Regions from separate parts of the Robertmurraya beringensis genome, predicted to be linked through region 1. Evidence: riboswitches for the same ligand, from Rfam matches in the RefSeq annotation. Region 1 holds a riboswitch; each other region holds the start of a gene.
The links. Region 1 has a riboswitch for cobalamin ahead of cbiB (adenosylcobinamide-phosphate synthase CbiB). Riboswitches for the same ligand answer to the same signal wherever they lie in the genome.
Positions count from the first base shown of each region.

Region 1 (3,437 bases):
TAATTTTTGCTAGCAGGGCTTCATTGGCCATTAAGTATCCTAAGCGGATTCCTGGAATGCTGAACATTTTGGTCATGGAACGAAGAATGATCATGTTCTCGCAATGTTGGAGACAGGAAACGATAGATTCGTACTCTTCAATAAAGTCGTAAAAGGCTTCGTCGACGATAAGCAAGGTTCCGTATCGGGCACATTCACGGGCAAGAACCTCAATCGTATGTTTCGGAAAAAACATTCCCGTTGGATTGTTTGGATTGCACAGAAATACAGCGTCTACTTCTCGTAAGCTCACTAGTAATTCATCAATGCGTAATTCCCATCTGTCTACATCCATCAAGTGGTAGCGTACCTCACATTGATTCACTCGGCACGCTTCTTCGTATTCGGAAAAGGCTGGTTGTACGATGAGCACTTTTTTACCAGTGAGCAGTCGTCCGACCAAAGAAATAAGCTCCGCCCCGCCGTTCCCCACTAAGATTTGCTCTTTCCTTACTCCTTCTTGCTTTGAAAGCAAACCTGTAAGCCTTTCTGCCGTTGGATCCGGATAATCAGATACAAGAGAAAACAGCTCATTCCACCTGTTCTTTACTGTGGCCGGTGGACCGATCGGATTAATATTGGCGCTAAAATCAATCACTGTTTCAGGCATGTCAAGATGTAGTGCTTTATATAAAAATTGTGGATTAGCTCCGTGCGTAGGCCACTTCAACGATCATCCCTCCAATCCATAATAAAAGTAAAAATGAGAGTACCGTTCGAGTTAAAATACCTTTGGCTTGCAAAATATGCTCCGCAGTGACAGGAAAATAAGGTTCTCCCATTTTGGCTCGATCGGAGCGAATGCCCTTATAATAGTTGATTCCTCCGAGCTGAATCCCAAGTATTGCAGCCACAGCAGCCTCTCCCCATCCACTGTTTGGGCTCGGATGTTTCTTTGCATCACGAAGGACAATTTTCGCTGACTCTTTTACCGAGGATCGGACCGGCTTATTGCTTAAGAGCATACAAATGGAGGTTAGGCGACTCGGTATCAAATTTAACCAATCATCAAGCTTCGCCGACGCCCAGCCAAACTCCATATATTTATCATTTTTATACCCAACCATCGAATCGCAAGTATTGACTGCACGGTACAGCATCGCAAGGGGTGCACCACCAAGAAACGCCCAAAATAAGGGAGCAGTTACTCCGTCACTTGTGTTTTCGGCAACCGTTTCAATCGTCGCGCGAACCACCCCCTGTTCATCGAGCTGGTCGGTGTCACGGCCCACGATATACGATAACTTATGGCGAGATTCCACGAGATCTCCCTTTTTTAACGGACCGTACACCGTCATCGCTGCCTCCTTTAAGCTTTTTTGAGCAATCGTCGTCCAGATGATCACCGCTTCAACCACAATGCCGACCATGAGATGAACTTGATAAGCTAGCATCGTAATCAAGAGCGTAATTCCCACAACGAGCAGGAGAAGCGTAACTACCATAGCCACTCCCTTCCATTTTTTCCGCGTCCCTTTATTCCACTTATTATCGAACTTATAGATCAGCGATCCGATCCATTTCACTGGATGTGGCCAATCGATCGGATCACCGAGAAGTAAATCAATAAAATAAGCAATCGTCATGGTCAATAAATGTTGAAAAAACATGGTTAACCCTCCTTTTTAATAACAAGTTGGGCAGTTTCCACCCGAAGAAAGCCTTTGTTGCGTAGCCCATAAAAAAACATCTCCACATAGATATGGAGATGTTGGAATAAGCTTCTTCCTTATGTAAGAAACCGACCACACCACCTATCCTCGTAGGTACACGGTGTCAAGATATAGTCAGGTTTCCTGGCTGATGGTCATTGCTTTCTGCACCTTCCCATGCAATTCCTTATTGCACAGTGGTTTTTACAGTATGCTCCCATTTACAGTGGCGGGACCGCGTTGGACTTTCACCAACTTCCCTAGACTTCTAAAAAGAAGTACACCTATTCTTGCTCATATTTACTTTTCATATCTTAATACTAATCTTGTAACAAAGGAATGACAAGGCAATCGCTGACATATTTTTTTCATTGTGACAAATCGGAACCGCCATTCACTGCCACCATAAAAATATTAAAAGCGACAAAATAGGACAAATGAAGACAACTTTTAAAATCTACCAAATGAATCTTTTGTCATCTTTCTTTACAATTCTCCTTCTATTTGTTAAAATTTTTTAATAATTTAAAACATTAACACCATTGGTTTTTAATAGATTGGGAGGGAATTATTTTGGCAGAATTAAGAAGTAATATGATAAAAAAGGGATTTGATCGTGCACCACACCGAAGCCTTTTGCGTGCGGCTGGGGTAAAAGAAGAGGATTTTGGTAAGCCATTTATCGCAGTAGTTAACTCCTACATTGATATCGTGCCAGGACATGTGCACTTACAAGAGTTCGGGAAAATTGTCAAAGACGCTATCCGTGAAGCAGGTGGAGTTCCATTTGAAATGAACACAATCGGTGTCGATGATGGAATTGCAATGGGTCATATCGGCATGCGCTACTCGCTACCAAGCCGTGAAATCATTGCTGACTCGGTTGAAACGGTTGTCGCTGCTCACTGGTTTGATGGAATGGTTTGTATCCCGAACTGTGACAAGATTACTCCAGGTATGTTAATGGCATCACTTCGTTTAAATATCCCTACTGTTTTTGTAAGCGGTGGACCAATGAAGGCTGGAGTAACTAGCGATGGCAAAAAGATCTCACTTTCTTCTGTATTCGAAGGCGTTGGTGCATACCAAGCTGGAAAACTTGATGACAAGGGACTATTAGAATTAGAACAGTTTGGCTGTCCGACATGTGGATCTTGTTCAGGTATGTTCACAGCAAACTCGATGAACTGTTTAGCAGAAGCGCTTGGATTGGCTCTTCCTGGTAATGGAACGATTTTAGCTGTAGCGCCTGAGCGTAGAGATTTCGTTAGGAAATCAGCAACACAGTTAATGGAACTGATTGAAAAGGATATTAAGCCTCGTGATATCGTTACAGAAAAAGCAATCGATAACGCGTTTGCCCTTGATATGGCATTAGGTGGATCTTCCAATACGGTTCTTCACACATTGGCATTAGCTCATGAAGCAGAAATTGATTATCCAATCGGAAGAATCAACGAAGTAGCGGCACGTGTTCCTCACCTGTCTAAGCTTGCACCTGCTTCTGATGTATTTATTGAAGATTTGCATGAAGCGGGCGGAGTTTCTGCCGTTCTAAACGAATTATCTAAGAAAGAAGGAGCCCTTCACTTAGATACATTAACGGTTACAGGGAAAACACTTGGTGAAAATATTGCCGGCTGTGACGTTAAGAACCATGATGTAATTCATTCCATTGATAACCCACATAGTGAAAAGGGTGGCCTAGCTGTATTGTTTGGTAACCTTGCTCCAGATGGTGCGATC
Region 1 is NZ_JBHLUU010000128.1:29,924-33,360, reverse strand. Features, by position in the region: gene cobD (threonine-phosphate decarboxylase CobD) at 1-709, opposite strand, end outside; gene cbiB (adenosylcobinamide-phosphate synthase CbiB) at 684-1,649, opposite strand; cobalamin riboswitch at 1,809-1,994, opposite strand; gene ilvD (dihydroxy-acid dehydratase) at 2,265-3,437, shown strand, end outside.

Region 2 (3,437 bases), on a different contig from region 1:
GACAACGTACTACCGTATGAATGGGGAGTAGACAGTCATGTGTTTTTCCAAGGGCTAGGGTCACAAGTTACTTTTCAATCCTATTCAGAAGGACATACAATTTCAGTAGAAAACCAACAAGACTTGATGAAATGGATTCTAGCTGATTTAAATAATTAACCAATTCTAATCAGAGTTTGGAGATTCAAAAAAGTAATCTCAAAACAAAATTAAACCACGGAGGAAAAAGAAAAATGGAAAACAAGTTTGAATTATGTTCTGTCATTTTACGAGTAGTATTAGGAATCATCTTTTTTATTCACGGATTCGTTAAATTCCAAGGTGGGATTGAAAATACGGTAGGATGGTTTAGCAGCATAGGGCTTCCAGGGTTTCTTGCTTACGGTGTGGCTTTAATAGAAGTTGTGGGAGGACTTGCCTTAGTACTTGGGTTATTTACAAGATGGGTTTCCGTTCTTTTTGCGGTACTTATGCTCGGAGCCATCTTAAAAGTGAAATTAGCGGCAGGTTTTTTAGGAAATGGTCAAATGGCTGGATATGAATTGGATTTAGCATTTTTAGTAATGGCCGTATCTCTTGCTCTAACAGGTTCTAATGCTTTTGCACTGGATCAACTTATTTTTAAAGGACAAAAGACGAAAAGTGCAACATCCCTAAATTAAATGATGTAAAAAATATCAGAGCATTACCTCAAATCAGGGGTAATGCTTTATTTTTTTGGCTAACAAAGTAAGGATGGTACTAGAGATATCTTTCGGTTACATTTCATGTATCGGATTCATTCCAACAATATCCGGGGTCATGGTTAAATGGTGAAGCAAATCGTTTATTTGATCTCTATGTGTATGCAACTCTTTTAACATATCATCAATAACCTTTGAGGGTACATGAATAAGAAGTCTAAATTTTACATTTTCGTGAACTTCCTATTTATAGATTTACTTTCCATTTCAAGGGTGGTACACTTGATTCTATTGAAAACAATATATGGTGTTCGTTTTATACAGGTACTACTATATGTAGTTTAATAGGGAAATTCGGTGTAATTCCGATGCTGTCCCCGCAACTGTGAAGCTGACGATGATTCAATGCCACTATGCAACTGCATGGGAAGGGAATCGGAGAATGAAGCAAAGCCAGGAGACCTGCCTATATAAAACAGATGAATCATTTCTTCGGGGATTGAGGAATGGAGACGTATCCATTTTTTTATTTCTGAACGTTTCCATTTTAGGCTATCTCTTTCAATGAGATAGCTTTTTTATTTGACGACAAAAAGAGGGGTTTTATGAAACTTTATGCTAAAACAATCTGACCTACTGGAGAATCTTCCTATTAAAAAGGTAATCAACCGCCATTCTTTTCTTACACATACTTTTTACGAAAGAACGTGATGATTTTGCAAATGATGAATACCTTACAAGAAGTAATCAAACGAGATAAATGTATTGTTCCGTTTTGCCCTGAAAAAATCATACAGGCTGTTGAAAAGGCTGAAAAAGCTACAGAACCAGGAATGACAACAAACCTAGCTCAAAAGGTATTGGATGCTTTACATACACAAATTCAACAAAGGCAAATTTCAGTAGATGAAATTCAAGACATTGTTGAAATGGAACTAGTGAAGAATGAAAGATTGGACGTAGCAACTGCCTATATTTTATACCATGAAGAAAGAACGAAAGCTAGAAATGGAAAATCATTTGAAACGATTGCATCAATTATTAGAGCGGAATCAAACGATATTACGAAGGAAAATGCCAATATGAGTGCGGAGACACCTTCGGGTATGATGATGAAGTTTGCAAGTGAAACAACAAAAGCTTATACGACAGCCGAATTGCTGAAACCGGAACATCATTTCTTGCATCGAACGGGAGCGATCCATATCCATGATCTGGATTATTATCCAACTCGAAGCTTAACTTGCTTACAACATCCGCTTGATCAACTGCTCAAGAATGGAATGGAGGTGAATCATGCTGCACTACGTCGTCCCAAGGGGATTCATGGGGCGGCAATAATGGCGTGTATTTCTCTCGAGACTGCTCAAAATGAAATGCACGGAGGACAAGCCATCCCAGCATTTGATTTCTATATGGCTCCATTTGTTAAAGTAACTTATGAAAAAGAATTAAAGAAGGCTTGTGAATTTACGGGAAGTGATTTTGACAAATTAAAGGCTGTACCTATTTCTGCTTATAAGGAAAATGATTTGGACGGTTTGACCGGAGCGGAAAGAGTCATTCAATATGCGTTAAATCGTACGATAAATACGGTGTATCAGGCGATGGAAGGGTTTATACATAACATGAACAGCATTCATTCGCGCGGCGGGAATCAAGTCGTTTTCTCTTCTATTAATTATGGGACAGATACCTCTCCAGAGGGACGATGTGTGATGGAGCAGCTACTCCTTTCAACAGAACGTGGTGTTGGTTATGGGCAAACAGCTATTTTTCCCATTCAAATTTTTAAAGTGAAAGACGGTGTCAATTTGAAAGAGGGCGATTCTAATTATGATTTATTCCGATTAGCCTGTCGCGTAACGGCAAAACGTTTCTTTCCAAACTTTATCAATTTAGATGCGTCTTTTAATCAGCATGAAAAATGGAGTGCCGGAGATCCAACACGTTATCTGTATGAAACAGCTACCATGGGTTGTCGTACTCGTGTATTTGAAAATATTCATGGAGAAAAAACTTCCGTTGGTCGGGGTAATGCTTCCTTTACTTCTATTAATCTAGTGCGAATCGCATTAGAGACATGGGAAGAAGTTAAAAAAGAAGGAATTTCTGAAGGTGAGAAATGGAGCCGTTTTTATGAGAAACTTGAGTACTTAATAGAAGAAGTGGGTGAACAATTAAAAACCCGCTTTGATTTTCAAAAACAAGCTTTAGTGAAACAGTTCCCAACGGTCATAAAATATTTATGGCGGGGTGGAAGTGAATTAAAACCAGAAGACACTATTGAAAAAGTAATCAATCAATCTACTTTAGCGATTGGATTTATTGGATTAGCGGAATGTTTACTCGTTTTAGAGGGGAAACATCACGGAGAATCAGCTGAAGCACAAACAAAAGGGTTGGAAATCGTCACTTTTATGCGAGATAAATGTACGGAACTTAAAGAACGATTTCAACTTAACTATAGCTTACTTGCTACACCCGCCGAGTCGTTGTGCAAAAAATTCCCAAAACATGATCGAGAACGTTTTGGTGAAGTAGAAGGAATCAATACTCGAGAATACTATACCAATTCAAACCATGTCCCAGTATGGCATCACTTGTCGGCGGTTAAGAAAATGACCATTGAAGCACCTTACCATGCCTTAACGTTAGGTGGACATATTGCGTATATTGAATTAGATGGAAAAGCATTAGAAAACTGGCAGGCGATCGAAAAAATGGTGCTCATGGCCCATCAATTAGATATCG
Region 2 is NZ_JBHLUU010000025.1:32,351-35,787, reverse strand. Features, by position in the region: gene ACFFHF_RS08550 (alpha/beta hydrolase) at 1-159, shown strand, start outside; gene ACFFHF_RS08545 (DoxX family protein) at 234-662, shown strand; cobalamin riboswitch at 989-1,167, shown strand; gene ACFFHF_RS08540 (anaerobic ribonucleoside triphosphate reductase) at 1,406-3,437, shown strand, end outside.
Region 2: it holds a riboswitch for cobalamin, as region 1 does, so the genes downstream of both, ACFFHF_RS08540 (anaerobic ribonucleoside triphosphate reductase) here and cbiB (adenosylcobinamide-phosphate synthase CbiB) in region 1, are expected to answer to the same signal.

Region 3 (3,437 bases), on a different contig from region 1:
ATACTTTCCTGTAGCCCATTCAGACGTCTCAAATTGACTGAATGCTCCTTTTTCCTTCGCAAGCTCCATAGAAGCTTGAATCGTATAATAGGCAATATTTTCGTATAGTTCATCAGCAAACTGGACCGCTTCCTCTGATTCCCAGTGGATCGATTGTAAGGCTAATAGGTGATGCCATCCAAACGTACCTAGGCCGACCGCTCGATATTTTTGATTCGTTAATTCGGCTTGTCCGACTGGAATGGTATTTAGATCAATCACATTGTCTAGCATCCGCACTTGAATTCTGATTAATCGTTCAAGCTCATTGGCACCATAAGACTTTGCGAGATTGATCGAGGAAAGATTACATACAACAAATTCTCCCGGCTTTCTTACGATTACTAGATTGCCATCTTCGTCCTTGTATTCTTTTACAATCGTTGTACTCGACATGTTTTGGGCAATTTCGGTACATAAATTACTGCAGTAGATAGACGTTCTTCCTTCTGCACGCTTATTTGGATTTTGACGATTGACCTCATCTCGATAGAACATGTATGGTGTACCTGTTTCTAACTGTGCGACCATGATTCGGGCCATAATATCCATTGCACGGTAGGTTTTTCTTGGTAAAAGAGGCTGATTCACCGCTTCTTCGTATTTTTCCGTAAAATACTTTCTATCATTTTCATCATAAAAGTCTTCAAGTCCAAGAGGTGTTCCATTTTCGTCCTTCCAGCCCATCAGCTGCTTTACTTGGTGTGGACAGAATGTATGCCATTCCCCGATGCTTCTGCCATTTTCATCTTTTTCTAAAAGTTTTTCCATAAATAAATCTGGAATGGTGACTCCAGTGAAAATATCGTGAGCCTTTCTTCGTTCATCTCCGTTATTGGTTTTTAGCTCAAGGAAGCCATTCATCACGTCTTTATGGAATATATCTAAATAAATGGCGACTGCTCCTTGTCTTTGCCCCAATTGATCGACACTTACAGCCGTATCATTAATCAATCGAATCCAAGGTACAACACCAGAGGACATCCCTTTGAACCCTTTGATATCGGAACCTAACGCACGAACCTTTCCGTAATAAATTCCGATTCCACCGCCTTCTTTACTTAAGCGAGCGATATCCCAATTGTTCAAATAAATCCCGTCAAGCGAGTCATCCACTGTGTCAATAAAACAAGAGGACAGCTGACCAAAGTTCTTCCCTGCATTGGATAAGGTTGGTGTTGCGACAGTCATATATAAATGGCTTAATGCCCAATAAGCTTCTTTTACTAACTCTAGTCTCTGGCCTTTCGATTCGTTCATCATGATAGTCATGGCAATCACCATGAATCTCTCTTGCGGCAATTCATATACCTTTCGATCATGATCTCTTGCAAGGTAACGATCGGCAAAGAGGAACAGACCAATATAGTTGAAAAGCTGATCTCGTTCCGGATTGATTCCCGCTGCTAATTGTTTAATTTCTTCCTCTGTATACATTTGCAGCAGTTTTGGAGAGTAAATTCCTTTCTCCGTTAACGTTGCTAGCAAATCGTAAAAGTCCCCATATGTATATGTGGAATCGTAGTTTCGGTTTTGTGAAGCTTGTTTGTATAGTTCCGTTAAATAGATTCGTGCGGCAACAAAAGTCCAATCCGGCTGGTCCATCGCGATTTTATTTAAAGAATAAAATAAAGCTTGTTGGCTCACTTCTTTTTTTGCTGCCTCTAATTCATTGATCATTTTTGTTATCTCTGTCGCGTCTAACTGATAAGTTGAAGAACACTCTTCAATCGCTCTTAACACCGACTTATAATCTTCATGTACATCTACTACTGTCATGCTCGTCCCTCCTGAAAATAAAAAATCCGCTAAGGTGGGTCCTTGAGCGGATGAAACGATTTCAGCAAAAGACAAACAGGCAAACACGATTTTGTCTTCTGTCGCCATCGTCTCATCTTCCCAAGTCCCCGAAGAAGTTGAAACATCTTAAGTAAGATAGGTCTCCTGACTTATGCTTCACTCTACTTTGAACCCTTCCCATTTAGGCAACTACTTCTCGTAAGCAAACTACACAGTGGTTTGTTCATTTTGTCAGCATTTACAGGTGCGGGGGCAGTTCTGGTCTTTCACCAGATTCCCTATTAAGCCGTGCGGCATCTTATCTTAAGGCAACAACACTATATATAGTTGGAATTTAATTTTATATACCCATATCTAGATAATACAAATTTAATACTAAAGGTAGTTTAGTAGATTAGCAAGTAGAAAATGTTTGTTTTGGTAAAATATTGTTGTTGACTTCGGGAGGACATGGGGTCTGTAGCTACTCACTATCGGCTGTGGATCAGGTTAAGCAACCGATCTGATAAATAGACGGAGGTATTCCGCTTAATTAGTAATTTTTTCTAAAAAAGACCTAAATAGACGGAGAGATTCCGCCTATTGTCTCAGAAAAATTGAAAATAGGGGTTTTTTCTTTGGATAAGCGGAAAACCTCCACTTATTTACCCCAAAACGAACTCCGTTCTACATTTAACGTAAAAATCTCCGGTTATTTTACTTTTGCTGGTTACTTGATTAAGGATAAGACAAATTTCAATATCTTCATGAACACCGTACTTCAAAACAGACGGTGAAGGTATCCCAATCAAAAGCACAACTAAAAAAGAAGAACTCCTTTTCATTTTCAAGGAGTTCTTCTTTTTTATATTTAATTCTCAGCTAACTTCGCCGGTACCACCTTTGGCGCCTCTTTTCCTTCTAGAGGATCCTCTGCTTGAGTGGCACGCTTGATAAAGAAAGCGAGAATGAAGGCAACAATTGAAATCCCTGTAGCCACTAGGAATGCATCGTTTATTCCTTCGAGCATCGCCTTCATCATGATCTGCTCTTTCATTTGAGCGATCATTTCAGCAGTTGGCTGTGCGACTCCTGCTCCTTGACCGGCTGCCGTCTTCATCGCTTCGTCAGCTAGTTCTTGAGCGTGTGTTTCTGTACGATTGGACATAACTGTAACGAGTAATGCGGTTCCGATTGCCCCAGCCACTTGGTTTAACGTATTGTTCATTGCTGTACCATGTGGATAGAAACGCGTCGGAAGTTGATTTAATCCGTTTGTTGAAACAGGCATCATAACAAATGACATCCCGATCATCCGGACCGTGTAAAGGATAACTAAGTGGGTATAGCTTAAATCTACCGTTAACTGACTAAACTCATACGTAGTGATCACCGTGATTCCTAAACCAATAAGCGCCAATACTCGCCCACCAAATTTATCAAACAATCTCCCCGTAATAGGAGACATAATCGCCATGGCGATGGCACCTGGTAGGAGCATTAGCCCTGCGTCCAGTGGAGAAATTCCACGAATCGTTTGAACATAAATGGGAATAAGGATCATTCCTGAGAACAATGCCATGTTGGTTACCATGGAAATAGTAGATGACAAGGCAAAC
Region 3 is NZ_JBHLUU010000123.1:28,146-31,582, reverse strand. Features, by position in the region: gene ACFFHF_RS20545 (ribonucleoside-diphosphate reductase subunit alpha) at 1-1,818, opposite strand, end outside; cobalamin riboswitch at 1,958-2,155, opposite strand; gene ACFFHF_RS20540 (DHA2 family efflux MFS transporter permease subunit) at 2,690-3,437, opposite strand, start outside.
Region 3: it holds a riboswitch for cobalamin, as region 1 does, so the genes downstream of both, ACFFHF_RS20545 (ribonucleoside-diphosphate reductase subunit alpha) here and cbiB (adenosylcobinamide-phosphate synthase CbiB) in region 1, are expected to answer to the same signal.